3 regions of the Micromonospora sp. NBC_01412 genome follow, and region 3 is predicted to be linked to each of the others. Evidence: predicted binding sites of a transcription regulator. Region 3 holds the regulator's gene; each other region holds the start of a gene.

The links. Region 3 encodes HrcA, which represses chaperone genes, less so after heat shock. Its sites were predicted from a motif close to GGTTNGCACNCTCNNNNNGAGNGTGCNAACC; they were not measured.
Region 1: groES (co-chaperone GroES) is a predicted target of HrcA. The motif match lies at 4,213-4,243, and genes of this name have one in related genera.
Region 2: groL (chaperonin GroEL) is a predicted target of HrcA. The motif match lies at 3,650-3,680, and genes of this name have one in related genera.

What each region holds. Positions count from the first base shown of each region.
Region 1 covers NZ_CP109528.1:2,173,609-2,183,002, reverse strand. The annotation lists gene OG617_RS09740 (hypothetical protein) at 1-254, shown strand, start outside; gene OG617_RS09735 (hypothetical protein) at 268-810, shown strand; gene OG617_RS09730 (hypothetical protein) at 807-1,121, shown strand; gene OG617_RS09725 (hypothetical protein) at 1,211-1,468, shown strand; gene ybaK (Cys-tRNA(Pro) deacylase) at 1,654-2,133, opposite strand; gene OG617_RS09715 (THUMP-like domain-containing protein) at 2,319-3,569, opposite strand; gene OG617_RS09710 (DUF397 domain-containing protein) at 3,647-3,802, opposite strand; gene OG617_RS09705 (Scr1 family TA system antitoxin-like transcriptional regulator) at 3,803-3,913, opposite strand; partial or broken gene OG617_RS09700 (helix-turn-helix domain-containing protein) at 3,930-4,040, opposite strand; gene groES (co-chaperone GroES) at 4,376-4,690, shown strand; gene groL (chaperonin GroEL) at 4,762-6,402, shown strand; gene OG617_RS09685 (WhiB family transcriptional regulator) at 6,866-7,249, opposite strand; gene OG617_RS09680 (response regulator transcription factor) at 7,503-8,321, shown strand; gene OG617_RS09675 (DUF5319 domain-containing protein) at 8,467-8,877, opposite strand; gene guaB (IMP dehydrogenase) at 9,111-9,394, shown strand, end outside.
Region 2 covers NZ_CP109528.1:2,500,853-2,510,246, forward strand. The annotation lists gene OG617_RS11390 (S8 family serine peptidase) at 1-252, shown strand, start outside; gene OG617_RS11395 (GNAT family N-acetyltransferase) at 370-1,308, shown strand; gene OG617_RS11400 (hypothetical protein) at 1,513-1,758, shown strand; gene groL (chaperonin GroEL) at 1,834-3,456, opposite strand; gene OG617_RS11410 (cold-shock protein) at 4,378-4,581, opposite strand; gene OG617_RS11415 (GNAT family N-acetyltransferase) at 4,920-5,399, shown strand; gene paaN (phenylacetic acid degradation protein PaaN) at 5,479-7,152, opposite strand; gene OG617_RS11425 (GNAT family N-acetyltransferase) at 7,316-8,332, opposite strand; gene thrC (threonine synthase) at 8,699-9,394, opposite strand, start outside.
Region 3 covers NZ_CP109528.1:1,580,011-1,589,404, reverse strand. The annotation lists gene OG617_RS06965 (carbohydrate ABC transporter permease) at 1-607, shown strand, start outside; gene OG617_RS06960 (MOSC domain-containing protein) at 812-1,471, shown strand; gene OG617_RS06955 (phytanoyl-CoA dioxygenase family protein) at 1,528-2,430, opposite strand; gene OG617_RS06950 (hypothetical protein) at 2,650-3,513, opposite strand; gene OG617_RS06945 (enoyl-CoA hydratase-related protein) at 3,728-4,510, opposite strand; gene hemW (radical SAM family heme chaperone HemW) at 4,529-5,752, shown strand; gene OG617_RS06935 (DUF4870 domain-containing protein) at 5,792-6,418, opposite strand; gene hrcA (heat-inducible transcriptional repressor HrcA) at 6,677-7,699, shown strand; gene dnaJ (molecular chaperone DnaJ) at 7,773-8,915, shown strand; gene OG617_RS06920 (16S rRNA (uracil(1498)-N(3))-methyltransferase) at 8,974-9,394, shown strand, end outside.

The sequences.
Region 1 (9,394 bases), 590 kb from region 3:
ACCGGGTGGTGCTGAGCATCTCGCTGTGGCGGGACCTGGACAGCGTCTACTCGATGGGCGGGGTCTCGCGACACGTCGGGGCCTCCCGGGCGCCGGGCAGGTTCGGCATCACCACCACCTGCGGCGTCTTCTGCTACGCCGGCGGATGGACCCGGGTCATGTTCGGCGGAGCGGCCAAGGCCGAGTCGCCGCTGCACCCAGCCACCCCAGTCGTCGATCCGGCGACGCGACGGACCGCCGCCACGACGGGATGAAGGAAGGGCCGGAATGAGCTACCTGACCATGTTCGTGACCGTGCTGCTCGCGGGAGCGATCGTTCTTCTCTTCGCCCTGGCCGGCGAGCTGTACGCGCGGACCGGCGGCCTGGAAGGCTCGCCGGCCTCCCCGGCCGGCGGCACCGGGGTCCGGCCGCTCGAACAGGCCCGGTTCGGCGAGCGCCCGAGCGGCTGGCCCGGCCAGTTGGCCGGCTTCGGCAGCGGCGGCCCACGCGTGGTGCTGGTCCTCAGCACGCGATGCGTGAGCTGCGAGGACGTGGCCGCGCAGCTCGCCGGCCAGCCCGACCCCGACAACCTCGGCGTCATCGTGACGACGGCCCACCGAGACGAAGCAATGGAGTTCATCGACCGCCACGGAATCGACGGCCTGCCCCACCACATAGACGAAGGCGGCGACTGGGTCGCCACTCAATTCGGCGTCAAAATCAGCCCTTCCGCTCTGGTCATAAAAGAGGGGCGGCTGGTTTCCGCATTGTTGTTCAGCGATGTCGCGGCAGTCCGTGCCGCGGTACAGGCAGCTAAGGAGGCTGTATGAGCGACGACGAACGCGAGGCACCCCGGTCCCGCGGCGGCGGGTCCCGGCGGGGGTTCCTCGCCAAGCTGGGCGCGGTGGGCCTGGTCACCTCGGGCGCCGTCTTCGCCCGGTCAACCCCGGCGATGGCGGCCAACTACCAGTGCTGCAACCTGGTCTTCGTCCCGCCGAACGTCACTTTCAGCAACTGCAGCGCGGCCACGAACTACACCTGGTCGTGCACCACCTCCGGCGGCTTCCTCTGGTGCCAGTGCTGCGAGAAGAAGTCCGGCGGCACCACCGTGGGGTCGGCCGCCTCCTGCCAGTACGGCTGACGGGCCCCGGCCTCGCCCGTCGCGGCCGGGCCGTCGCACCCATCGGAAACCCCGTAAGGCGCTACCTCTGAGAGGAAAGGGGTCCTGCAGTGAAACTACCCATCGACCGCGGCCTCGTCGTCGTCAGCGACGAGGCCGACGGCACGCAGACCATCCACATCTGCGCGGACATCCGCAACGGTGAGCCCGTCGACGTCTTCGCCTCGCACAACAGGGCCGACCGGGTTCGCGTCCAGGAGGGCGTCACGTTGACCCGACGCGGTCAGCGCAGCTTCTCCACCCAGATCCTCGAGGTCTTCGACGAGGAGGGCGTGGTCAACATCCAGCGGGTCAGCACCCGCGGCTGACCAGGCGGCCGCCGGGTGGGCCGACACCGGCCACCCGGCGGTTCCCGTTTCCGCGTCGGGCCGTCCGCCCCGCTGCCGGTGGCACGGGCCGGCGGTTCCCCCGCCGGGCGCGGGCGGCCGACGCGACCGGTGCCGTCCCGGCGGCTGCCGTGGTGTCCGCCCGGCCTCGCCGTCGTGGGCGTCGCTCACCCGGCGGCGAGAGCGGCGGTCGTCGCGTCGGTGAGGGCGACCAGATCGGCCGGGGCCAGCTCAAGCTGGAGGCCGCGCCGGCCGGCCGAGACGTAGACGGTCTCGTGGGTGAGGGCGGAGGCGTCCAACACGGTGGGCAGGCGCTTACGCTGGCCGATCGGGCTGATCCCGCCGCGCACGTAGCCGGTGGCCCGCTCGGCGACCGCGCGGTCCGCCATCGTCGCCCGCTTGCCGCCGAGCGCGGCGGCAAGCGCCTTGAGGTCCAGCTCGCCGGTCACCGGCACCACCGCCACCGCGAGCGCGCCGTCGACCTCGGCGACCAGCGACTTGAACACCCGCTCCGGGGGCACGCCCAGGGCCGCCGCGACGAGCGCCCCGTAGTTCGGCGCGTCCGGCGAGACGTCGTACGGATGGGTGCTGTGCCGGATCTTCCGCCTGTTCAGCAGCGCCGTCGCCGGAGTGCCCTGTCCCGCCATGCCCGACAAGCTAACCCGGCGTCGCCCGGCGGGCCACCGAAAACTGCCGAACGGCGAGCCACGGAAACGGCTGACCGGCGGGTCGCCGAAATCGTCTGAGCGCCGCCGCATCCGGAATCGGCCGATTGGCGCGGCGGCATGCCCGGCTCGCACCCCGCCCGCCCGCCGCCGGGTGCGGCGGCGGGTCAGCCAACCGGTCGGCACAGCAGCACGGTGGGTGCGCCGGCGACCCGGGTCAGCACCAGGCTCGCCGCCTCCGAGCCGGCCAGCCGCAGGTCCCGCCGCAGCTTCTCCGGCTCCAGCGCCGAGCCGCGCTTGAGGATCTCGACCCGGCCCACCCGGCGCTCGCGCAGCAGGGCGCGCAGCCGCTTCAGCGAGAACGGCAGCACGTCGGTGACCTCCAGGCAGCGGGCGAACGGCGTCGCGCCCGGCGCGTCGGCGTACAGGTAGGCGATGCTCGGGTCGGCCAGCGTGGCGTCGATGGCGTCGGCCAGCTCCGCGACCAGGTGGGCGCGGACCACCGCCGGGTCGGGGTCGTGGACGTACCGGCGGACCGGGCCGACCGTGGCCTCGACCGTGCCGGAGCCGGTGAGCTGGTGGTGGACGACCGGAGCGGCGGCGGCGGGAGCGGTGGGCGACGGCTCCCGCAGCAGGGTGGCGGCGGTGGGGGACGGCTCCCGCAGCAGGGTGGCGCGGCGGGGGACCTCGGCGAGCCGGCCGCACCACAGGGCGGCCTCGACCAGGTCGCCGGCCACGCTCACCCACTCCGCCTCGGCGCCGGCCGGGATCAGCGCGTGGTCGAGGCCGGGGGCCACCTTGACCACGGTGTGCGGCACCCGCTCGGCCAGGCCGGTGACGAAGTCCCACGGCGGCGAGTACGCGTTCGGGTCGAAGATCCGGCGCCCGGTGCCGGCCCTGCGCCGCGCCGGGTCGCAGAAGACCGCGTCGACCCGGCCCACGTCGAACGCCGTGGCGTCGCCGCACTCCACGGTGAACGCGTCGGCCAGCCCGGCGGCCTCGGCGTTCGCGGCGGCCATCGCGGCGGTCACCGGGTCGGCCTCCACCCCGTACACCCGGATGCCGGCGCGGGCGGCGGCGAGCGCGTCGGCCCCGAGGCCGCAGCCCAGGTCGGCGAGGGTGCGCACCCCGGCCGCGCGCAGCCGGTCGGCCCGCCGGTCGGCGACCACCCGGCGGGTGGCCTGCTCCAGGCCGGGGCGGGTGAGGAACATGCCGGTGACCTCCGGCCCGAACTTGCCGACCGCCCGGCGGCGCAGCTCCGCCTGGGTCAGCGCCGCCGCCGCGAGCCCGGCCGGGATGCCGGCCGAGCGGAGCGCGCCCGCCGCGGCCAGCGGGTCGCCGCCGGCCCTCTCGGTCGCCGCGTCAAGCGCGGCCGACCCCTCGGGGGTACGCAGGGCGGCGAACTGGTCGAGATCCACCCGCCCATTGTCCCGGCTCCGGCCGGGCTGTTCGGCTGCGGGCCGTCAAGGGCCCGTCCGGCGGCCGGACGGTGGTGTCAGCGGGCGGGAGCGGCGGCGACGAAGGCCCGCCAGTTCGCCGGGGCGAAGGCGAGCGCCGGCCCGGCCGGGTCCTTGCTGTCCCGGACGGCGACCACGCCGGGCAGGTTGTCGGCGACCTCGACGCCGGCGCCGACGGTCAGCAGGTGCTCCAGTTACTCGCGCGTGGCGGCCCGGTCGCCGACCTGCCGGCGCAGCACCTGCTCCTCCAGCACCGCGACGAACTGGGGCTGCCGGCCGCCGGTCAGCACCGCCTGCCGGGCCAGCGACGGCGCTCACCTGCGACGACGAGTAGTTGATCAGCTTGCCCAGCTCCTCCTGGCTGAGCCCGCGCGCCTTGCGGGCCCGGCGCAGCTGTTCGCGCAGGAACGTCAACGTCGGTATCCGGGACACTCTTCTCCCCTTTTGCTCGGCGTCCGGCAGAGGCTCCGGACGGTAGGGGGTTGGTCACGGTGTGGCGAGGTGGTGTCGACGTGTCGCGGCTACGAGTGGCGGAACTGTGGCGACACGACGGGCGACGTGCTGGCACTCTCCTTGACGGAGTGCTAGCCACGGCCTAACCTGCGATTAGCACTCTCCCATCGAGGGTGCCAGCTTCCGGGCCCGTGCCCGGGCGCTGAACGCCAGGCGGACCGGCACCCGCGACGACGGCCCCGCCCGGTGGCATGTGGCAGATTGACGCTGGTCGGCCCCGTCGGCCAGCAACGAAACCAATACCCCAGGAGGGTATGCCCGTGACTACCGCGACCAAGGTTGCGATCAAGCCGCTCGAGGACCGGATCCTGGTCCAGGCGAACGAGGCTGAGACCACCACGGCGTCGGGCATCGTGATCCCCGACACCGCCAAGGAGAAGCCGCAGGAGGGCACTGTCCTCGCTGTCGGCCCGGGCCGGATCGACGACAAGGGCAACCGGATCCCGGTTGACGTCGCCGTCGGCGACACCGTCCTCTACTCGAAGTACGGCGGCACCGAGGTCAAGTACGCCGGCGAGGAGTACCTGGTGCTCTCCGCCCGCGACGTCCTCGCGGTCATCGAGAAGTAGACAAACCGATCAGTGTCACTGCCCCGGTCCGGTTCGCCGGGCCGGGGCAGTGACGCTTCGAAGGGACATTAATGGCGAAGATCCTTAGCTTCTCGGATGACGCCCGGCACCTGCTGGAGCACGGTGTCAACGCCCTCGCGGACGCGGTCAAGGTCACTCTCGGCCCGCGCGGGCGCAACGTCGTCCTGGACAAGAAGTTCGGTGCGCCCACGATCACCAACGATGGCGTGACCATCGCCAAGGAGATCGAGCTCACCAACCCGTACGAGAACCTCGGCGCGCAGCTGGTCAAGGAGGTGGCGACCAAGACCAACGACGTCGCCGGCGACGGGACCACCACCGCGACCGTGCTGGCCCAGGCGATGGTCCGCGAGGGCCTGCGCAACGTGACCGCCGGCACCAACCCGGCCGGCATCAAGCGTGGCATCGACGCGGCCGCCAACAAGATCTCCGAGGCCCTGCTCGAACGGGCCGTCGAGGTCGCCAGCAAGGAGTCGATCGCGCACGTGGCGACGATCTCCGCGCAGGACGCCACGATCGGTGAGCTGATCGCCGAGGCGATGGAGCGGGTCGGCCGCGACGGCGTCATCACCGTCGAGGAGGGTTCCACCCTCGCCACCGAGCTAGACGTGACCGAGGGTCTCCAGTTCGACAAGGGCTTCATCTCGCCGAACTTCGTCACTGACCTGGAGGAGCAGGAGGCGGTCCTGGAGGACCCGTACATCCTGATCACCACGCAGAAGATCTCGGCGATCGAGGAGCTGCTGCCGCTGCTGGAGAAGGTCCTCCAGAACAGCAAGCCGCTGCTGATCATCGCCGAGGACGTCGAGGGCCAGGCCCTGTCCACCCTGGTGGTCAACTCGATCCGCAAGACCCTCAAGGTCTGCGCGGTGAAGGCCCCCGGCTTCGGCGACCGCCGCAAGGCGATGCTCCAGGACATGGCGATCCTCACCGGCGCCGAGCTGGTCGCCCCGGAGCTGGGCTACAAGCTGGACCAGGTCGGCCTGGAGGTGCTCGGCACCGCCCGGCGCGTCGTGGTCGACAAGGAGAACACCACCGTCGTCGACGGTGGCGGGCAGTCCAGCGAGGTCGCCGACCGGGTCGCCCAGATCCGCAAGGAGATCGAGGCCTCGGACTCCGAGTGGGACCGGGAGAAGCTGGCGGAGCGGCTGGCGAAGCTCTCCGGCGGCATCGCGGTCATCAAGGTGGGCGCGGCGACCGAGGTCGAGATGAAGGAGCGCAAGCACCGCATCGAGGACGCCATCGCCGCGACCAAGGCCGCCGTCGAGGAGGGCACGGTGCCCGGTGGTGGCGCCGCCCTGGCGCAGATCCGTTCGGTGCTCGACGACGACCTCGGCCTGACCGGCGAGGAGAAGGTCGGCGTGTCGATCGTGCGCAAGTCGCTGGTCGAGCCGCTGCGCTGGATCGCGCAGAACGCCGGCCACGACGGCTACGTCGTGGTGCAGAAGGTCGCCGGCCAGGAGTGGGGCAACGGCCTCAACGCCGCCACTGGCGAGTACGTCGACCTGGTGAAGGCCGGCATCATCGACCCGGTGAAGGTGACCCGCAGCGCGGTCTCCAACGCCGCCTCGATCGCCGGCCTGCTCCTCACCACCGAGAGCCTGGTGGTGGAGAAGCCGGAGAAGGCCGAGCCGGCCGCCGGCGGGGGCCACGGCCACGGCCACGGCCACCAGCACGGCCCGGGCTTCTGACCGACGCCGTACGACACCGCTCAGGGCACGCCGTCACCCCGACGGCGTGCCCTGACGCCTTTCCCGCTCCCTGACGCCCTTCTCGCCTTCCCTGAGCTCTGGCCGGCGGGCGCGGGCCAGACACGCCCGGCGGCCGAACACCCCGGGGCGGGCGTGTCGGGAAGGCCCGTCACCCGATGGTGGGGCCGCTGACCCCACCCTCAACACTCCAAAACCCCCACCCCACCCACCCCACCCACCCCTCCCGCACAGCCCGTGCGCGGTGATCAAGAGGTTTGTGTCAGGTTCGGGGCCCCATCTGACACAAACCTCTTGATCACCGTCGCCTGGCGGCGGGCGCCGGGCGGCGGGCGGCGGGTCGAGGTGCGCGGCTTCCGGCGACGTCGGGCCTGGGCGGGACGTGACACGATGCCGCGCCCCCGGGCGGTCGGGGCGCGGCATCGGCGTGCGGTGGGCGCGGTCGTCAGGCGACGCTGCGCTGGGCCGGCATCGTGGACTTGTGTGGGCGGCCGAGGCGGGCCTCCAGGCGGGCCACGTCGACGCGGCTGTGCCGGCGGTCGGCGAGGTCCTCCCAGCCGACCGCGAGCAGCCGCAGCCGCTCCGCCTCGCTGAAGCCGCCCCAGACGCCGTACGGCTCACGGACGGACAGCGCGTGCGCGGCGCACTCGGCGCGCACGGGGCAGGCCCGGCAGACCGTTTTGGCGCCGGACTCGCGGCGCAGGCGGGAGGAGCCGCGCTCCCCGTCCGGGTGGAAGAACTGGGCGCTGTCGCGGCCCCGGCAGGCACCGAGCCGCTGCCAGTCCCAGAGGTCGACGATGGGTCCGGGCAGCCTGCGTACGTTCGACATCAGCACCCCTCCTCCCGCGGCACCGCGGAGACTCTCAGTTGACCGGATGTCCGGGCGGCGGCCGCGCTGGCGCACCGATTTCCGGCTCGGGCTTCCGGTACCCCGGCTCGCGCCGGCTCACACTTCTGTGATCGAAAACCTCGGACATTGCGCGGCATATGCCCCATCTGTCGGAAAAGTTCGGAGGATTGCTGGGAACACCCACCCCACCCCACCCCGCCGTGGTCTGCTTCGGGTCGGAGAGGAGACCACAGTGCGTACTGTTCTCGTGTGCGTTCGGACACCGCTCGCCGCACAGCAACTGAACTCCGCGGCGGCCCGGCTCGGACTGTCCGCCGCCGTCCGTACCGCCGTCTCCGATCCCGAGGTGATGTTGCGGCTGGCGGAGGGCCCGCCCGACGTGGTGCTCGCCGACACGGCGCTCACCCGGCCGGACAGCGCCGGCTTCGTGCGTCGGGTGCTGGCCCGCGCCCCGCAGGCCGCGGTGCTGCTGCTCGGGGCCGAGGAGTCCGACGCGGCCGCGGCCAGCATGGGCGCCGGGGCCCGAGGGCTGATCCAGGGCACCGACCACGACCTGACCAGCGCGGTGGCCAAGGCCCTGCTGCTGCTCTCCGCGCCGGGCCGGGCGAACCGGCACCGGGTGGCCGACCCGGCCCGGGACGCCGCTGCCGTCGGCGGCCAGAAGCGCCCCGCGCCGGCCGGCCGCGCCCCGAACAACCCCGGCTCGGCCTGGCCGGCGGCCCAGGAGGGGCCGGGCGGCGTGCCGTCGGTGGTGCCCGTGCAGCGGGGCGACGACGAGCCGGAGCCCGCCGGCGGCGAGACCGAGGAGCCGGCGAACCCCCGGCGGGCCGCCCCGGCCCGGGGCGCCCGGGGGGCGGTCGGCCTGACCGAGCGGGAGCTCCAGGTGCTGCTCGGGATGGCCGAGGGCAAGAGCAACGCCGAGATCGGCCGGGAGCTGTTCGTCTCGGAGGACACCGTCAAGACGCACGCCCGCCGGCTGTTCCGCAAGCTCGGCGCCCGCGACCGCGCGCACGCGGTGGCCGCCGGCTTCCGCGCCGGCCTGGTCGCCTGAGAGCGCCGCCGGGTTCCCGGCCCGATCGGGCCGGTCTCGCGGACCACGCCCGGTGCGAGCCGGCCCGGCCTGACGCCGCGCTGTCCGGACGGGCACCGCCAGCCGCTACCCGCACACCAGCAACGTGCAGGACCCGCAGGTCAGGTCAGTTGCCCGGCTCGGTGTCGTCCTCGGTGCCCTCGGTCAGGGTGTCGTGCACGCCGTCGGCGTAGCCGCGCGCGTAGTCCCAGGTGACGTAGTGGTCCGGGTCCGGGTCGTAGGCCGGCTCGTGCACCCGGGGCCGGCCGGAGCTGAGCAGGTGGCGCAGGTTGCCCCGGAGCAGGTCCCAGTCGAAGTAGTGCGGCTCCCGGCAGTCCTCGCACTCGATCACCAGCCCGCGCACCCCGACAGGCGCCAGCAGGGCCTGATAGATCTCCAGGTCGGCGAGGTCCTCAAGCACGTCCTGCCGCTCGACCTCGGTCAGCGGGTCGAGTGCGGCGTCGCCGTCCGGGTCGTGCAGCTCCGCCGCCGGATCGGCCGGGTCGCCGTTGAACGGGTCGATGGGCTCGTCGTGCACCCCCTCACCGTAGCCCCCGCGACCACGTGCCGCCCGCCCCCGTCCGCCCGGTCACCCCGCGTCGGGGCTGACGGGGGGGCGCCGTCACGCAGCGTCGACGACCAGGCCGGCTCCGGCGGGGTCGGCCCGGGCCGATGGGTACGATGGCACCGACGCGCCGTCACCCGGCGTGCGCCGGATGTCCGCGCGCGCCGCCTCGCTGAAGCCCGCCCGACCAGCTCAGGAGAGCAATCGTGGACAATTCGCCCAGCACTGATCTTCCGGCCGGCGCCGACCGCGGCGAGCTGGGCGGCCACCTGCCGGAGCTGCCCGCCGGCTCGGCCCGCGTGGTCCCGCTCGGCCTCACCTTCGACGACGTGCTGCTTCAGCCCGGCGAGTCGGACGTGGTGCCCAGCCGGGTCAACACCCGCACCCGGCTGACCCGCAACGTCGAGCTGGCCGTCCCGCTGCTGTCCAGCGCGATGGACACGGTCACCGAGGCGCGGATGGCGATCGCGATGGCCCGCCAGGGCGGCAT
Region 2 (9,394 bases), 920 kb from region 3:
TACGCCACGCTGGACGGCACCTCGATGGCCACGCCCCAGGTGGCCGGGGTGGTGGCGCTGATGTGGTCGGCGAATCCGGCCCTGGTGGGCGACCTGGACCGGACCCGGCGGATCCTGCGGGACACCGCCACCCCGGCCCGCGCGACGTACCGCTCCCGCAACCCGGCGGACGCCTGCGGCGGCGACGCGAACATCACCGGCGCCGGCCTCGTCGACGCCTACGCGGCCGTCCGCACCGCCCGCGGCGGATGACCCTCGTCGACGCCCACACACGGGAGGCGCCCCTCGCAGTGCCCCTCGCCCCGCCACCCGGGGCGACAGGACGCCGGCAGGTGCGGTGGGGCGGTCGGTGATCTAGGGTCGGCGACCATGGACGTGGAGACCACCCTGGCCGAGTTGACCCCGGATGCGCTGCCCGCCGTGGTGGACCTGTGCCGGCGCTCGCTGGACCTGCCGGAGGACGCGGCCGAGGCGGCGGCCGTGGTGGACACCCTGCACACCCGCGCCGGGGCGGACCGGACGGTGCTGGGGCTGGGCGCGTACCACGGGACGGAGCTGGTCGGCGTGCTGATCGCCTCGCTCTCCGGCGGGGAGCCCCCGGTCGGGCACGTCGACCTGGTGGCGGTGGCCCCCGAGCGGCGCCGCCGGGGCGTCGGGCGGGCCCTGCTGACCCGGGCCGAGCGCTTCCTCGCCGGACGGGGCGCGACCGAGGTGCTGCTGGCCGGCAACCCGCCGTACTACGCCTGGCCGGGGATCGACGTGCGGTACACCCCGGCGGTCTGCGCCGCGCTGGCGCTCGGCTACGCCCAGGACCGCACGGCGTGGAACATGACGGCCGACCTGTCGTACGACGAATCGCCCGCGCTGCGGACGACGGAGCCGGCGGAGCGGCGGCTGGCCGAGCGGGGCGTCACGGTGCGGCGCGCGGAGCCGGCGGACCTGCCGGCGCTGGCCGCGTTCGCCCGGTCCACCTTCGGCGGCGCGTGGGACGGCGAGCTGGCCGGTTCGCTGGGGCGTCCCGGCGCCGGGGCGCACCTGGCGGAACGGGCCGGCACGGTTCTCGGCTTCGCCGCCTGGGGCTCGTCCCGGCCGAGCTGGTTCGGCCCCATGGGCACCGCCCCGGAGGCGGAGAGCACGGGGATCGGTGGGGCGCTGCTGCGTCGGTGCCTGCGCGACCAGCGGGCCGAGGGGGTGGAATCCGCCCAGATCGGCTGGGTGGGCCCGGTGTCCTTCTACTCGGGCAGCGCGGGGGCCCGGATCGAGCGCGTCTTCTTCCTGCACCGAAAGGCGCTGCCGGCCGCCGGATGAGCGGGACGCCCGGGCCGGTCCACGGGACGCCGGCTGGCGTAGCAGGTCGGAGCGCCGACGTGTGGCAGGCCGGGCGCTGGGTGCGCGACGAGCCGGGCGCTGCGTGCCCGGCAGGCCGGGCACGAAACGGGCATGGGCCTGTATAGCGCCGTTCGGCCGCGTCGGCCATCGACGGCCCCTACCGTCTGGGTAGAGGAGGCGGTCATGACCACGGACGACGAGCAGACCGACGACACGCAGCCGGCCACCTGGGTGCCGGTCGAGGAGATCCCGGGGCAGCTGCCGTTCGACCGGCTGGACTACGGCGACGCCGAGCAGCTCGCGGAGATGACGGAGGACGACGCGCCCCCGGCCGAGGAGCCCGTGGTCCTGGTGGACGAGCCGATCCGGATCCACCCGCCGTACGACCGGACCCGGAAGCGACGCAACCAGCGGCCCCTGCCGACGTGACAAGCGGGCCGGCAGACGACGGAAGGGGCGGGCCGTTTCAGCGGCCCGCCCCTTCGGCGTTCGGTGGAGCTGGACTCAGAAGTCCATGTCCCCGCCACCCGGGCCAGCCGGGGCAGCCGGGGTCTTCTCCGGCTTGTCCGCGACGACGACCTCGGTGGTGAGGAAGAGCGCCGCGATGGAGGCGGCGTTCTGCAGCGCCGACCGGGTGACCTTGGCCGGGTCGATGATGCCCGCGGCCAGCAGGTCCACGTACTCGCCGTTGGCGGCGTTGAGGCCGTGACCCGGGCTCAGGTTACGGACCTTCTCCACCACGACGCCGCCCTCGAGGCCGGCGTTGACGGCGATCTGCCGCAGCGGGGCGTCCAGCGCGACCTTGACGATGTTCGCGCCGGTCGCCTCGTCGCCGACGAGGTCCAGCTTGTCGAACGCGGTCTTGCCGGCCTGCACCAGCGCGACGCCACCACCCGGGACGATGCCCTCCTCGACGGCCGCCTTCGCGTTGCGAACGGCGTCCTCGATGCGGTGCTTGCGCTCCTTGAGCTCGACCTCGGTGGCCGCGCCGACCTTGATCACCGCGACGCCGCCGGCCAGCTTGGCCAGGCGCTCCTGCAGCTTCTCGCGGTCGTAGTCGGAGTCGCTCTTGTCGATCTCGGCCCGGATCTGGTTGACCCGGCCCTGGATCTGGTCGGCGTCGCCGGCACCGTCGACGATGGTGGTCTCGTCCTTGGTCACCACGACCTTGCGGGCGCGGCCCAGCATGTCGAGGTTGACGGCGTCCAGCTTGAGGCCGACCTCCTCGCTGATGACCTGGCCACCGGTGAGGATGGCGATGTCGGCCAGCATGGCCTTGCGGCGGTCACCGAAGCCCGGCGCCTTGACGGCGACCGACTTGAAGGTGCCACGGACCTTGTTGACCACGAGGGTGGCCAGGGCCTCGCCCTCGATGTCCTCGGCGATGATCAGCAGCGACTTGCCCGACTGCATGACCTTCTCCAGGATCGGGAGCAGGTCCTTCACCGAGGAGATCTTGCTGTTGACGATCAGGAGGTACGGGTCGTCGAAGACGGCCTCCATACGCTCCGGGTCGGTCATGAAGTACGCGGAGATGTAGCCCTTGTCGAAGCGCATGCCCTCGGTGAGCTCAAGCTCCAGGCCGAAGGTGTTGCTCTCCTCGACGGTGATGACGCCTTCCTTGCCGACCTTGTCCATCGCCTCGGCGATGATCTCGCCGACGGTGCTGTCACCGGCGGAGATGGAGGCGGTGGAGGCGATCTGCTCCTTGGTCTCGACGTCCTTGGCGAGCTTGGACAGCTCCTCCGAGACGCTGGCCACAGCGGCCTCGATGCCCCGCTTCAGGGCCATCGGGTTGGCGCCGGCGGCCACGTTGCGCAGGCCCTCACGGACCAGGGCCTGGGCCAGGACGGTCGCCGTCGTCGTGCCGTCACCGGCAACGTCGTCGGTCTTCTTCGCGACCTCCTTGACCAGCTCAGCGCCGATCTTCTCGTACGGGTCCTCGAGCTCGATCTCCTTGGCGATGCTCACACCATCGTTGGTGATGGTGGGGGCACCCCACTTCTTCTCGAGCACCACGTTGCGGCCCTTGGGGCCGAGGGTCACCTTCACGGCGTCGGCGAGCTGGTTCATGCCCCGCTCGAGGCCACGGCGGGCCTCTTCGTCGAACGCGATCATCTTGGCCATACGGCGTTGTCCTCCTGGACACTCACGGGCCACCCGAGTGTGTGTCCCGGATGGGCCGCCTGGTGTACGCACCTTGGGACGTCGCCACCTGGCGACGACGACGTCTCCTCGGCCGGGCCGGATAGCCCGCGACGACCGGCCATGTGCCACCCGACGGTTGCCCGCCGGGAGCCCGTGGCCCCACCGTCCCGACCATTGGCACTCACGGTATGCGAGTGCCAATGACCTGTTTAGCACTCTGCCTTGCCGAGTGCAAGCACGATGCCGCGTCCGGGCCCGGCCCGCGCGCCCTGACCAGCACGGTCCGCCCGCCGGATCGGCCAAGTTCACCCGCCTGCCGGACGGCGGTCACCGGGCCACCGCACACCTGCCGCTCGGGTCCGTGACGGCCGCGCCGAACCGGCTCCGCGACCGTCACGGACCGGCAGGCAGACAGGCAGGGGAACTCGAGGCAGCCGTCGGGCTGCGGGCCCGGCGGGGCGCACCGGGCGGCGGGGCCAGGTGCGGCCAGGTGCGGCCGGGAACCGAGATACGGGCCGGACCCCCGCCCCCGATCGGCGCAAATTCAGAGAACGTGTGGTCATGGAGCGCCGAAAGGCCACAGATTCTCTGAATTTGCGCGGGCTGGCGGGGTACGGCCGGGGATCGAGGTACGGGGCGGGCCGCCAGCAGCAGGGCGGGCATCGGCAGGGACGTCGGCGGGGCTCGACTGGGCGCCGGGCGGGGTGGGCAGCCGTCTGCGCGGCGCAGCACACCTGCGCACCGGAGAACCCGCCCCGCGTCGAGACCCAGCCCCGCGTCGCTGTACCGCCCGGGGCCACCGCATCCGGCTGACGCGTCCGGCTGGGTGCCCGGTCGCCGTGGTCGCGGGCGGGTCGGCCCGGGCCCGCCCAGCCGCGGGCCCCGGACCTGGTCGGAGGGTCAGGCGACTACGCGGACCCGCTCGGCCTGTGGGCCCTTCTGCCCCTGGGCGATCTCGAACTCCACCCGCTGTCCGTCGTCCAGCGCCTTGTAGCCGTCCATCTCGATCGCGGAGAAGTGGACGAAGACGTCCTGCCCCCCGTCGACGGCGATGAAGCCGTAGCCCTTTTCGGCGTTGAACCACTTCACGGTGCCCTGTGCCACGGTGCACTTCCTCACGTCGCGCGGCCTGCCAACCCGGCTGGACGCCGGCACGAACCGGCGGCCCCGGACCACCGGCTCCGGGGTCGACGACGACCCCGAATTCAGTGACCAAAATCGCACGGTACACGAGCCGTCACTGAGGCGCACGACCGCAAATCAGGCAATATCGGACCGACCTCCACCCGGAGATACATAGGCGGGCGTCACTGGGGTAGGCATGCGGGATGACAGCAGGTTCCAGCCCGTCGGTCGCCGGGCGCCTCGCACCGGACGGGACGGTCGCTCCGGCCACGCAGGCGGCCGTCGTCCGCCGGGTGACCCCGAGGGACGCGGCCCGGATGCGCGCGCTGCGGCTGGAGATGCTCGCCGACGCCCCGCTGGCCTTCCTGGAGACCCTGGCGGACGCCGCCGCCCGCCCGCACGCCGACTACGCGGCCCGGATCGCCTCGGTCGCCGTCGGCCGGCACACCGCACAGTTCGTCGCCGACCCTGGCACCGACCGCCCCGGCGGTCCCGCCGGACGGTTCCTGGGGCACGCCGGCGGCACGGTCGCCCCGGACGAGCCGGGCCTGACCGTGGTGTACGCCGTCTACGTCACGCCGCAGCGGCGGGGCACCGGCCTGCTCGCGGAACTGGTCGACGCGGTGGCCGGCTGGTCCCGCGAGTGCGGCCGGCCGGAGCTGATGCTGGAGGTGGTGGTCGGCAACGACCGCGCCTACCGGGCGTATCAGAAGCTGGGCTTCGTCGACACGGGCGTCCGGGTCCCCCACCCGAGCGTTCCCGCCCTGCGCGAGCTCCAGATGCGCCGCCCGGCCTGAACACCCCGACCCGAGGGGTGTGGGCGCCCAGGGGCCCAGCCCGGCGCCCCGCGCGCCGAGAGGGCCCCTTCCCGCCCCGTCAGGCGGGGCGGCGGCTCTGCACGATGCGGAACCGGTTCGACACGTACGCGCCGTCGGTCAGGGCCGCGTTGGCGGCCGGGTTGGCGCCGCTGCCATGGAAGTCGGAGAACGCCGCCGACTGGTTCACGAAGACGCCGCCGGTCAGGTTGCACGACAGGTGCACCCCGGTGTCGACCGCAGCCGCCTCGGCGGTGTCCAGCACCGCCTCGTCGGTGGAGTAGACGGCCGCGGTCAGCGCCCCCTTCTCCCCCACCGTGGAGCGCAGGATCTCCAGGCCGTGCGCGGTGGAGTCGGTCGCGATGACGAACGAGATCGGCCCGAACCACTCCCGCGAGTACGTCCCGGTGTCGCCGGCCGCCAGCTTCACGATCGTCGGGGTGCGGACCACCGCGCCGGGGTAGGACGGGTGCTCGACGACCCGCGACTCCAGCACGGCCTCGCCGACTTTGGTGACCTCGTCGAGGCGCTCAAGCACCCCGTCGTTGACAATCGCCCCGGTCAGCTCGACGCCCCGGGCCGGGTCGGCGGTGATCTTGCCGACCGCCGCGGCGATCCCGGCGGCCACCTCGTCGAAGCTCTTGTGCCCCTGGTCGGTGTCGATCCCGTCGGACGGGATCAGCAGGTTCTGCGAGGTGGTGCACATCTGGCCGCTGTAGAGGGTCAGCGTGAAGCCCAGGTTGCGGCACATCCCGGCGAAGTCGTCGGTGGAGTCGATCACCACCGTGTTCAGGCCGGCCTTCTCGGTGTAGACCGTCGCCTGCCGGGCGTTGGCCTCCAGCCAGTCGCCGTACTCGGTGGAGCCGGTGAAGTCGACGATCTTCACGGCCGGGTGCAGGGCGAGCGTCGAGGCGAGCTTCTCGCCGGGGGCCTCGGGGGCGAGCAGCACCAGGTCGGGGTCGAAGCCGGCCTCGGCGAGCACCTCCCGGGCGTAGCGCACGGTGATGGCCAGCGGCAACACCGCGCGCGGGTGCGGCTTGACCACCACCGGGTTGCCGGTGACCAGCGAGGCGAACAGCCCCGGGTACGAGTTCCAGGTCGGGAAGGTGTTGCAGCCGATGACCAGGGCCACCCCGCGCGGCACCACGTGGAACGTCTTGGTCATCCGCAGCGGGTCGCCCTTGCCGGCGGGCTTCTCCCAGCCGGCCGTCCCCGGGTGCCGGGTCATCTCCGCGTACGCGTAGGCGATCGCCTCCAGCGCCCGGTCCAGCGCGTGCGTCCCGCCGGCCTGGAAGGCCATCACGAACGCCTGTCCGCTGGTGAACTGCACCGCGTTGGCCAGCTCGAAGACGTGCTTGTGCAACCGGTCGAGGATCTCCAGGCAGACCCCCGCCCGGGCCTGCGGGCCGGCGTCGCGCCAGGCCGGCAGCGCGGCGGAGGCTGCGGCGACCAGCTCGTCGGCGCCGGCATGCGGGTAACGGACGTTCAGCTCCAGCCCGAACGGGCTCGCCTCGGTGGCCACCCGGTCGCCGGCGCCCGGCTGGTCGAGCGGGAAGTCGCCGTTCAGGTACGCCTCGAAGGCCGCCTTGCCGTCGGCGGCGGCGGTCTCGCCGTACAACCGGGGGCTGGGTGATTCCGGGTAGGCGGACCAGTACCCACGCTCCGCGATCGCGGTCAGCGCACGGTTGAGGGTGTCGGCGTGCCTGTCGTGCAGGGGATGCGGGGTCTCCGTCATGCCAGCCATCATGCCCCAGCCGCGAACCGGACAGTAGGGGCCGGCGACCGCCGTCGGCGTGCCGGGACGTCGGCGAGGTGCAGGCCGGTGGTCGGCTCGTCGAGGACGCCGCCGCCCGGGCCGGCGCGGCGCTGAACAGCCGGGCGTCGCACCGGCGGGCCGGTCAGAGGGTGAGCTGCCAGTCGGTCCAGGCGTCGACGGGACGGAAGCCGAGCCGCTCGTTGATGGCGATCATGTGCCCGTTGGCAGCCGCGTTGAAGGTGTCCACGAAGCGCAGCTCCGGCTCGTGGGCGAGGGCGTACCGCAGGTTCTCCGCCTTCGCCAGCAGCCCGAGCCGGTGCCCCCGGTGTGCCGGGTCGACGATGGTGATCTGCTGGAACGCGTGCCACGACGCGCTGGGGCCGACGTCGAGCAGCGTCCAGGCGACCAGCCGGCCGGAGGCCACGTGCACCGCCCCATGGTGGTAGCAGCGGCGGCCCCGGACGTCGAGCGCCCGTTCCATGCCCCGCATCCGCTCGACGTCGATCCGCTCCGGCTCCCACTCCAGGTCCCCCAGTGGGGCGTCGGTCATCAGCCGGCCTTCGAGGTAGGCCACGTCGGCGACGTACTCCTCGGGGGCGGGCCCCCGCCAGCGGACGATGCGGTAGCCGGCGGCGGGCCGGGCGTCGGCGAGCAGCGCGTCGAGCGCGGCCGGATCGAGCCGGGCGGCGTCGAGCCGGCGGCGGACCTGGGCGAGCACCGGTCGCCCGCCCACCGCAGCGGCGAACGCTCCGCCGGCCCCGTCGCGGCCCGGCCCGTCGGGCAGGGCCGAGACGGCCATCCCGGCCACCCGCTTGCGCCCCCGCTCGCGCAGCACCCGCAGGCCGTGCTCGTGCAGCGCCCGGCCGACCCCGTGCCGGCGGTGCTCGGGGTCCACGAACAGGTCCACGGTGGCGTTGTCGGTGTTGTCGAGCTGCCGCAGGATCAGGCCGAGGTAGCCGGCCGGCACGCCGTCGCGGCGGGCGAGCGCCCAGACCGGCATCACGCCCGGCATCGGGTGGCGGAGCCCGGCCTCGAACCGCCGCCGGCACAGCGGCGGGAAGTCGGGGACGTCCGCAGCCTCGGCCGCCGCCCTGATCCGGTACGCCGCGTCGACGGCGCCCTGGTCGGCCGGGTCGACCGGCGTGATCGTGATGCCCATGGGCTGAGGGTGACCCGGGAAAGACGATCGGGCCAGCGAATTAATCGCTGGCCCGATCGGACGTGGTCGGGAGGGACGATCGCACAACGCCTTCGGCGTTGGGTCGCAAGAACTGAAAGTCTTCGGCGAAACGCCCTCCCGCACCGAGCATCTTGCGCCGTCCGGTTCCTGCCGTCAAGTCCCCGGCGGTGGGTTTCTCTCACCCACGGCAAAAAGTCCGTTACCCGGTGGATCCGCCTCATCCCCCGTCCGGTGGATCAACCCGTCCACCGGACGGTCGGGTCCGGAGCGGTGGGGTGCGGCATGCGGCGCTTCCGGGGCAGGCCAGGGGAAGGGCCGCATGCCGCACCAGGGTCGATGGAACAGTCAGCCGAGCAGGCCGGCGTCCCGGGCGGCGCGCAGCGAGGGCCTGATCCGGTGGGTCGGGCCGACCTGGCCGGCGATGGCGTCGATGGTCTTCAGCCCCTCGCCGGTGTTGAACACCACAGTCTCCGCCGCCGGGTCGAGCCGGCCGGACTCGACCAGCTTGCGCAGCACGGCCACGGTCACCCCGCCGGCCGTCTCGGCGAAGACCCCGGTGGTCCGGGCCAGCAGCCGGATGCCGTCGCGGATCTCGTCGTCGTCGGCGTACTCCATCCAGCCGTCGGTGCGTCGGACGGCCTCCAGCGCGTACAGGCCGGCGGCCGGGTCGCCGATGTTGAGCGATTTGGCGATGCCGGTCGGCCTGACCGGGGTGATGACGTCGGTGTCGGCGTGCAGGGCGGCGGCGATCGGGTTGCAGCCGGCGGACTGTGCGCCGAAGACCTTCCAGCCGCCGGCCGGGGCCTCGACGAGGCCGATCTCGACCAGCTCGCTGAACGCCTTGTCGATCTTGGTGAGCAGCTCGCCGCTGGCCATCGGGATGACCACCTGGGCCGGGATGCGCCAGCCGAGCTGCTCGGCCACCTCGTACCCGAGGGTCTTGGAGCCCTCGGCGTAGTACGGGCGGACGTTGACGTTGACGAACGCCGTGTCCTCGAACTCGTCGGTCTCCACCAGCTCGCCGCAGAGCCGGTTCACGTC
Region 3 (9,394 bases):
GGTGGCGGTCTCGACCGTGCTGCTCAGCGGCCTGGTCGCGCTGCTCGCGGCGACCGCGGTGGCCCGGTTCCGGTTCAAGCTGCGGACCAGCTTCCTGATCATGCTGCTGGTGGTGCAGATGATCCCGCTGGAGGCGCTGGTCATCCCGCTGTTCCTGATGATCCAACGGCTGGGTCTCTACAACACCCTGCCCAGCCTGATCCTCACCTACCTCGGCTTCTCGCTGCCGTTCGCGGTCTGGATGCTGCGCGGCTTCGTGGCCGCGGTGCCCAAGGAACTGGAGGAGGCCGCGGCGATCGACGGGGCGAGCCGGTTGCAGATCTTCCGCCGCATCCTGTTCCCGCTGGTCGCGCCCGGCCTGGTGGCGACCAGCATCTTCTCCTTCATCACCGCCTGGAACGAGCTGATCTTCGCGCTGACGTTCATCAACGATCAGGACCGGTACACCCTGCCGGTGGCGATGACGTTCTTCTTCGGCCGGGACGACACCGCGTGGGGGCCGGTGATGGCCGCCTCGACGCTGTTCACCCTTCCGGTGATCATCTTCTTCCTGCTGGTGCAGCGCCGGATGGTCTCCGGCCTGGTGGCGGGTGCCGTCAAGGGCTGAGGCGCGGGCAGGGCCGGCCGGGCGCGTGACGTCCGGAGGGGACCCCCCGTCGCCCGGCGGCGAGGCCTCGGCCGCTCCGGGACCGGCGGTCGCCGGGGGCCGTTCTGGGGACGGCGGTCCCGGAGCGGCCGTTCCGGGGGCAGCGGTCGCAGGAGGCCGCGCCGGGGACGGTGGTCGCCGGCACCCACGCCGTAGGCTGGCGCCATGACGGGCAGGCTGGTGGCGGTGAACCTCGGCGTGGTGACCGAGGCGGAGTGGGCGGGCGACGCGAGCGGCCGCAGCGGGATCGACAAGCGACCGGTCGACGGGCCGGTGCTGCTGCGGGCCGACGGCGTCGACGGGGACTTCATCGCGGAACGGGCCCACCACGGCGGCCCCGACCAGGCGGTCTACGCGTACGCCGAGGAGGATGCGGCCTGGTGGGCGGCCGAGCTGGGCCGGGGCGTCCGGCCGGGTGGCTTCGGCGAGAACCTGACCACGTACGCCGTGGACGTGACCGGGGCGGTGATCGGGGAGCAGTGGCTGGTCGGCTCGGCCCTGCTCCAGGTGACCAAGCCGCGCACGCCGTGCACCACGTTCGCCGGGTTCTGGGGCGTGCCCGACCTGATCAAGCGGTTCACCGCGCGGGCCGCGCCCGGGGCGTACCTGCGGGTGCTGCGGGAGGGCGAGGTCGGTGCGGGCGACCCGGTCGAGGTGGTGGACCGGCCGGCGCACGGCGTCACCATCGGCGAGGTGTTCCGGGCCGGCACCCTGGAGCCGGAGCTGCTGCCCCGGCTGCTCGACGTCCCCGAGCTGCCGGAGTCGGTCCGGGAGAAGGCCCGCCGCCGCCTCGCCGCAGGGCAGGCCCGACCGCGCCAGGCGTGACGAGGGGCCTCCTGCCGTGCGCGACGCGCGCCGACGGAGGCCCCTCGCCTATCGCGTCAGCGGAGCCAGGGGATGCTGCGGTCGAGCTGGCCGCGCTCCTTGAGCTCCTTGCGCAGCGGGATCTCGTCGTCGACGTACCCGTTCCAGTTGATGCCCCAGTAGTTCGCGGTGTGGGTGCCCTCGCCGCAGAGCTGGCGCTGCACCGGCGTGCGGTTGGCCCACCACTCGCTCTCGGGGTTGATGTGCAGCTCGTCGAGGGGGCGGACCCAGCGGTAGGTGTAGCCGACGAAGAGCATCTTGCGGGTGATGGAGGACAGGTTCGTCGACCGGGAGTGCCACTGGCGGCGGTCGAAGATGAACGCGTCGCCCGGCTTGGCGGTGATTTCCACCGTGCCCTCCGGGTCCGGGTTGTGGACCGTCAGGTCGTCCGGCCGGGGCAGGGAGTTCCACAGGTGGCTGCCCGGGATGACCTTGGTCGCGCCGCGCCCGGTCTCCGACAGGTCGGAGAGCACGTACGCCACCTTCAGCGAGAACATCGGCCGGGGCAGGTTCGGGTCCATCGTCTCCGGGTCGGAGTTCTGCCGGTACCCGTCCTGGTGCCAGCCCCAGTACGGCTTCTCCGGCTCCAGGGCCGGCGGGGTGACGTCCAGGTGGTTGTGGTGGGTGTAGATGTTCCACCCGGCCAGGCCCCACATGTACGGGAAGGCGATCGGGTGGGTGAGCAGGTTGCCGAAGAGCTCGTCCCGATCAAGGAAGCCCAGCAGGTGCAGGGTGCCGTCCTTGGTGGTGTTGCCCTTGGTCTGCTCCTCCGCGTAGACGCGGTCGACGGCCTCCTCCAGGGCGGCCCGGTGCTCCTCCGTCAGCACGTTCCGTAGCAGGAGGAACCCCTGCTCGTGAAACTCCTTGCGATCGGTGTCGCTGATCGGTTCGTAGCCGGTCCGGCCGTCGTAATCGAACACCGCGTAGTACCCCTCCCCATGAGGAAACCATTTCTGGCACAGGCAGCCGATGGTACTGCGCCGGCATCGGGGCGGTCGTCGCGCCCGACCGGCACCGGACGGATGCCCGACGATCGGCAGCCGGTCAGGTGCGGAGAGTGAAAATTCGATGCCGGCTCGGGGAAATTACGCCAATATGCCGGATTGTGCGGTGACCGTCGGTGGGAAGATCCGGGGTGGTCAGGAGTCGGCGAAGACCTCCGCGACGACCCGCCGGTCGGCAGCCGGGGCGTCGGCCACCCGATCCCAGGTGCCGGCCTCGGCGGTCCACTCCAACCCGCCGAAGCGCACCCGCTTCACCCCGTGGTCGGAGGCGTGCGAGACGAACCAGTGGGCGTACCGCCAGCCGTCGCGCTGGTCGGTGGCCGGCACGGCGAGCCCGGTCAGCTCGGCCGTCGACACCGTCTCCGGCGGCCTCCAGTCGAGGCTCAGGCCCCGGGTCAGCGCCGCCGCCGCGGCCTCGCCGCGCATCACCGGCGTCGACCCCACGGTGCAGGCCACGGCCCCGGTCGCCTGACCGAGCAGCGCCCGGGTCAACACCTGCGACTCGTCGGCCCACTTCTCGTACGCCTCCGGGTAGGCCGAGCGCTGCACCCTCTGCGCTGCCTCGGTGACCCGCATCTTCTCCCAGCCGCGCACCCGCTTGAGCGCGGCGTAGAACTTGTTGGCCGCGTACCGCGGGTCGCCGATCTGCTCCTCGCTGCCCCAGCCCTGGCTCGGCCGCTGCTGGAACAGCCCCACCGAGTCGCGGTCGCCGCCGTCGAGGTTGCGCAGCCCGGACTCCTGGTACGCCGTGGCGAGGGCCACCACCACGGCGCGCTCCGGCATCTTCCGCTGGGTGCCGATCGCCGCGATGGTGGCGGCGTTGGCCATCTGGTCGGCGTCGAGGCGCACCTGGCCGTCCGCCTGCACGAGGCAGGTGCGGCTGGCCAGGGGGAGTCGCAGTCGCTCACCCACCTGGCGGACCACGAGCCAGATCCCGACGACTGCGACGACGGCGACGACGACACCGGCCGCTACGACTGCCCGACCTCGCACCCGCACCCCCCGTTCGACGGCTCCGCCAAGAGTACGTCCCCGCCGTCGCCGACCGGCTCGTCCGACCGGTTCGCTCCGTTCCGTAGCGAGTCGACCACATTTAGTGCCCTGGGGTGGCGCGTCCCGCCCGGCCCGGTGGCGCGTCCTGTCCGGCCCGGTGGCGGGGCGCGACCGGGCGCGGTGACGGCCGGTTTTCCCGCCAGCCGGGGCGGGAAACGCCTCAGGCGGTCGGCACCCAGCTCGCGTCCCGCTTCTCCCGGAACGCCAGCACCCCCTCGCGCCCCTCCTCGGAGAGGAAGTACCCGGTCGACACGGCGGCCAGCTCGGCGATCTCGGCGCGCAGGTCGGCGGCCGGCGGCCGGCGCAGCAGGGCCTTCGCCCCGGCCAGCGCGTGCGGTGCGCCCCGCACCAGCGACGCGCATACCCGCTCCACCGCCGCGTCCAGCCCGTCGGCCGGCACGGCGGTGGTGACCAGGCCGATCTCGGCGGCCCGCCGGCCGTCGAAGGTGTCGCCGGTCAGGTACAGCTCGGCGGCCGCCCGGGGGGCCAGCCGGGGAAGCACGGTCGCCGAGATCACCGCCGGGACCACCCCGATCCGCACCTCGGTGAAGGCGAACGTCGCCTCCTGCGCGCAGACCGCCAGGTCGGCCGCCGCGATCAGGCCCAACCCGCCGGCCCGCGCCGGCCCGGCCACCCGGGCCACCACCGGCTTCGGGCACTCCCACACCGCCGCGAGCACGTCGCCGAGCATCCCCGCCGGGACCGTCCCACTGGCGTACGCGGCGGCGGTCTCCTTCAGGTCGGCGCCGGAGCAGAACACCGGGCCGGTGTGGTCGAGCACGACCACCCGGACCGCGTCGTCCGCCACCACGGCGGACAGCCCGGCCAGCAGCTCGGTCATCAGCGGCGTGGAGAGCGCGTTGCGGTTGTGCGGGCTGTTCAGGGTGAGGGTGGTCACCCCGCGGGCCGTGGTGACCCGCACGAGCGCGTCGGAGGAGGTCATGCGGGCACACTAGTGGCCATGCCCGGCGTCCTTCCAGAAGGCGAAGCCGTCCCCGTCGACGGCTCGCTGCCCGCCACCGCCACCCGCGCCGTCGGCGCGCGCGGCTTCGGCGTGTACGTGCACGTGCCGTTCTGCGCCAGTCGGTGCGGCTACTGCGACTTCAACACGTACACGGCTGACGAGTTGGGCGGCGGGGCCGGCCGCGAGTCGTACGCCGACACGGTGCTGGCCGAGCTGGCCCTCGCCGGCCGGGTGCTCGGCGACACCCCGCCGCCGAGGGTCGACACCGTGTTCGTCGGCGGCGGCACACCAACCCTGCTGCCCGCCGACGACCTGGCCCGGATCCTCGGCGGCATCGACCGCACCTGGGGGCTGGCCGCCGACGCCGAGGTGACCACCGAGGCCAACCCGGAGTCGGTGACGCCGGAGTCGCTGAAGACCCTGCGGGCGGCCGGGTACACCCGGATCTCGCTGGGCATGCAGTCCGCCGCGCCGGGAGTGCTGGCCGTGCTCGACCGCCGGCACAGCGCCGGCCGGGCCACCGCCGCCGCGGCCGAGGCCCGCGACGCCGGGTTCGACCACGTCAACCTGGACCTGATCTACGGCACGCCGGGGGAGCGCGCCGAGGACTTCGCGGCCTCCCTCGACCAGGTGGTCGCCGCCGGGGTGGACCACGTCAGCGCGTACGCCCTGATCGTGGAGGACGGCACCCGGCTGGCCGCGCGGATGCGGCGCGGCGAGCTGCCGTACCCCTCCGACGACGTGGCGGCGGACCGCTACCTGGCAGCGGAGGCGGCCCTCGGCGCGGCTGGCTTCTCCTGGTACGAGGTGTCCAACTGGGCCCGTACGCCGGCCGGCCGGTGCCGGCACAACCTGCTCTACTGGACCGGCGCGGACTGGTGGGGCCTGGGCCCGGGGGCGCACAGCCACGTCGGCGGGGTGCGCTGGTGGAACGTCAAGCACCCGAGCGCGTACGCGAAGCGGCTCGCGGCGGGGGAGTCCCCCGGCCTGGCCCGGGAGGTGCTCACGCCCGGCGAGGCGCACATGGAGGACGTGATGCTGCGGCTCCGGCTCGCCTCCGGCCTGCCGCTGGACGTGCTGGACGCGCCCGGCCGGGCCGGCGCGGAGCGGGCCGTGGCCGGCGGGCTGCTCGACCCGGCCGGGTACGCGGCCGGCCGGGCCGTGCTCACCCTGCGCGGCCGGCTGCTGGCCGACGCGGTCGTCCGCGACCTGCTGCCCTGACGGGGTGATCCGACCGGCCGGGGGAGCGGCCGGCCGGGGTCACTTGATCAGGCTGACGGTCATCGGGTAGCGGTAGGGGGTGCCCTCGTTCGCCTTGATGCCGGCGATGATGCCGAAGATGATGCCGATGACCATGGCGGCGAACCCGACCAGCGCGCCCACCAGGATGCAGGTGAGGATCCAGCCGATCAGGGCGATGACCGACCAGAGGAGCTGGAAGTTCAGCGCCGCCACCGCGTGGGCGCGGACCGTCGGCGACTGGTTGCCCCGGGCGAGGAGGGCGATCAGCGGCGCGAGCCAGCCGAGCACGCCGCCGCCGAGGAACATCCCCGCCGCGCCACCGAAGTGGGCGACCAGGATCCAGGTCTTGTCCTCGTTGTTGGCGTAGCCGCCGGAGGGCGCACCGCCGGTCGGATATCCGCCACCGGGCGGGTAGCCACCGGGGGGCGGATAGCCTCCGGGGGGCGGGTAGCCGCCCGCTGAGGGCTGGTCACCGGAGGGCGGCGGATAGCCACCGGGTGGGGGATAGCCGCCCGCCCCGGGTGCGCCGGACAGTGGTGCGGTGGGGGGCTCGTACGACGAGCCGTACGGTGCTGACGGCGGGTTGCCCTCGGGCGGGTAGCCGCCCGGGTCGCCCGCTCCGGGAGGGCGAGGTGGTTCAGTCATGCACGTCACGGTAGGGGCTGCCGGCAAGGGGGCACCAGAGCGACACTGGTCGGGTCCGAGGGGATGATCGGCCAGCGGGGCCGGCACCCCGCCCCGTCGCCCGGCCGGCCGACGGTCCGTCTGTGATCTTACCGACGGAGGGGCAGCCGACGTAGACTGGCACTCATTACAGTCGAGTGCCAGGCTTCGCCGGCCGGCGCGCAGGCCCGGGGCGTCGCCGCGACGACGGGCACCGACGTGCGACAGGAGGTAAGGGGAGTGGGTCTCGACGACCGCAAGCTCGCCGTGCTCCGCGCCATCGTCGAGGACTACGTCGCCACTCAGGAGCCGGTCGGCAGCAAGGCCCTGGTCGAGCGCCACCAGCTCGGCGTCTCCCCGGCGACCGTCCGCAACGACATGGCCGTGCTGGAGGAGGAGGGGTACATCCGGCAGCCGCACACCAGCGCCGGGCGGGTGCCCACCGACCGGGGCTACCGGCTCTTCGTCGACCGGCTCTCCCGGGTCAAGCCGCTCAGCCCGGCCGAGCGCCGGGCCATCGAGCGCTTCCTGGTCGGCGCCGTCGACCTGGACGACGTGGTGCACCGTACGGTCCGGCTGCTCGCCCAGCTCACCCGGCAGGTCGCCGTGGTGCAGTACCCGTCGCTGGCCCGGTCCTCGGTGCGGCACCTGGAGCTGGTGCCGATCTCCACCACCCGGCTGATGCTGGTGATGATCGCCGACACGGGGCGGGTCGAGCAGCGGCTGGTCGAGCTGCCCGCGCCGATCCCCGCCGACACCGTCACCGACCTGCGCCGGCTGGTCAACGAGAAGCTGGTCGGCAGCCGGCTGTCGGAGACCCCGCCGCTGGTGCAGGCCCTGGTCGAGGAGTCTGCGGCGCACCTGCGCCCGGCCATGACCACGCTGGCCACGGTGCTGCTGGAGACGCTGGTCGAGCGGCACGAGGAGCGCATCGCGCTGGCCGGCACCGCCAACCTCACCCGGGGCGGCCTGCTGGACTTCCAGGGTTCGCTGCGGCCGATCCTGGAGGCGCTGGAGGAGGAGGTGGTGATGCTCAAGCTCATCGGCGAGGCCGAGTCGACCACCACCCGGGTGCTGATCGGCGACGAGAACGAGATCGACAACCTGCGCGCCGCCTCGGTGGTGAGCACCGGGTACGGGCCGGGGGCGACGGCGCTCGGCGGCCTGGGCGTGCTCGGCCCCACCAGGATGGACTACCCCGGCACCATCGCCACGGTGCGAGCCGTGGCACGCTACGTGGGCGAGCTGCTGGCCCAGAACTGACCAGTCAGGGCCGACGGCCGGCTCCGGCCGCCGACCGGCGCAACGCGAGACGAACATGAGGACACGGAACGCAGTGGCCAGGGACTACTACGGCATCCTCGGCGTAGGCCGGGAAGCCTCCGACGACGAGATCAAGCGCGCCTACCGCAAGCTGGCGCGGCAGTTCCACCCGGACGTGAATCCGGACCCGGAGGCACAGGAGAAGTTCAAGGAGATCAACGCCGCGTACGAGGTCCTCTCGGACGACCGGAAGCGGCAGATCGTCGACCTGGGCGGCGACCCGCTCGCCCCGGGCGGCGGGGGCGCCGGCCCGGGCGGGCCCGGCGGGGCCGGCCCGTTCGTCGGCTTCCAGGACATCATGGACGCCTTCTTCGGCGGCGCGGCCGGCGGCGCGCGCGGGCCGCGCCCGCGCACCCGGCCGGGGGCCGACGCGATCCTGCGGCTGGAGCTGGACCTGCACGAGACGGCGTTCGGCGTCGAGGCGCCGATCACCGTCGACACCGCCGTGCTCTGCACCACCTGCTCCGGCGCGGGCACCGCCGCCGGCACCCACCTGGCCACCTGCGAGGCGTGCGGCGGCCGGGGCGAGGTGCAGTCGGTGCAGCGCACGTTCCTCGGCCAGGTGGTCTCCGCCCGGCCGTGCACGGTCTGCCAGGGGTATGGCACCACGATCCCGCACCCCTGCCCGACCTGCGCCGGCGACGGGCGGGTGCGTACCCGCCGCTCGCTGACCGTGAAGATCCCGGCCGGGGTCGAGGACGGCATGCGGATCCGGCTGGCCCAGCAGGGCGAGGTCGGCCCGGGCGGCGGCACCGCCGGCGACCTGTACGTGGAGATCCACGAGCGCCCGCACGACGTCTACTCCCGCAAGGGCGACGACCTGCACTGCCGGGTGACCGTCCCGATGACCGCCGCCGCGCTCGGCACCCGGCTGACCATCAAGACGCTGGACAGCGAGGAGACGGTCGACGTCAAGGCCGGCACCCAGCCGGGCAGCACCCTGCGGCTGCGCGCCCGGGGCGTGCCGCACCTGCGGGGCACCGGCCGCGGCGACCTCTACGTCCACCTCGACGTGCGGACCCCGACCAAGCTCGACGCCGACCAGGAGAAGATGCTGCGCGACTTCGCCAAGACCCGGGGCGAGGAGGTCGCCGAGCTTTCCAAGCAGGGCGGCTTCTTCTCCCGGATGCGCGACGCGTTCAACGGGCACCCCTGACCCCGGTCCGCCCGGCCTCGCCGCCCCGGTCCCCGCCGGGGCGGCTAACCTGATCGTCGTGTCCGCGCCGCTGTTCCTGGTCGAGTCGCTGCCCACCGCTGCCCAGCTGACCCTGGACGGCCCCGAGGGACATCACGCCGCCACCGTGCAGCGGCTGCGGGTGGGCGAGGAACTGCTGCTCGCCGACGGCCGGGGCGGCACCGCGTCCGCTGTGGTCACCGCCGTCGGCCGGGGCAGCCTGGAGCTCGACATCACCTCCCGGGGGTACGTCGACGCGTCCGCGCCCCGGCTCGTGGTGGTGCAGGGCATCGCCAAGGGCGACCGGGGCGAGCTTGCCGTGCAGGCGATGACCGAGGTCGGGGTGGACGAGATCGTCCCCTGGGGTGCGTCCCGCTCGGTGGTGCAGTGGCGCGGCGACCGGGGCGTACGGGCGCGGGAGAAGTGGGTGGCCACCGCCCGGGAGGCGGCGAAGCAGGCCC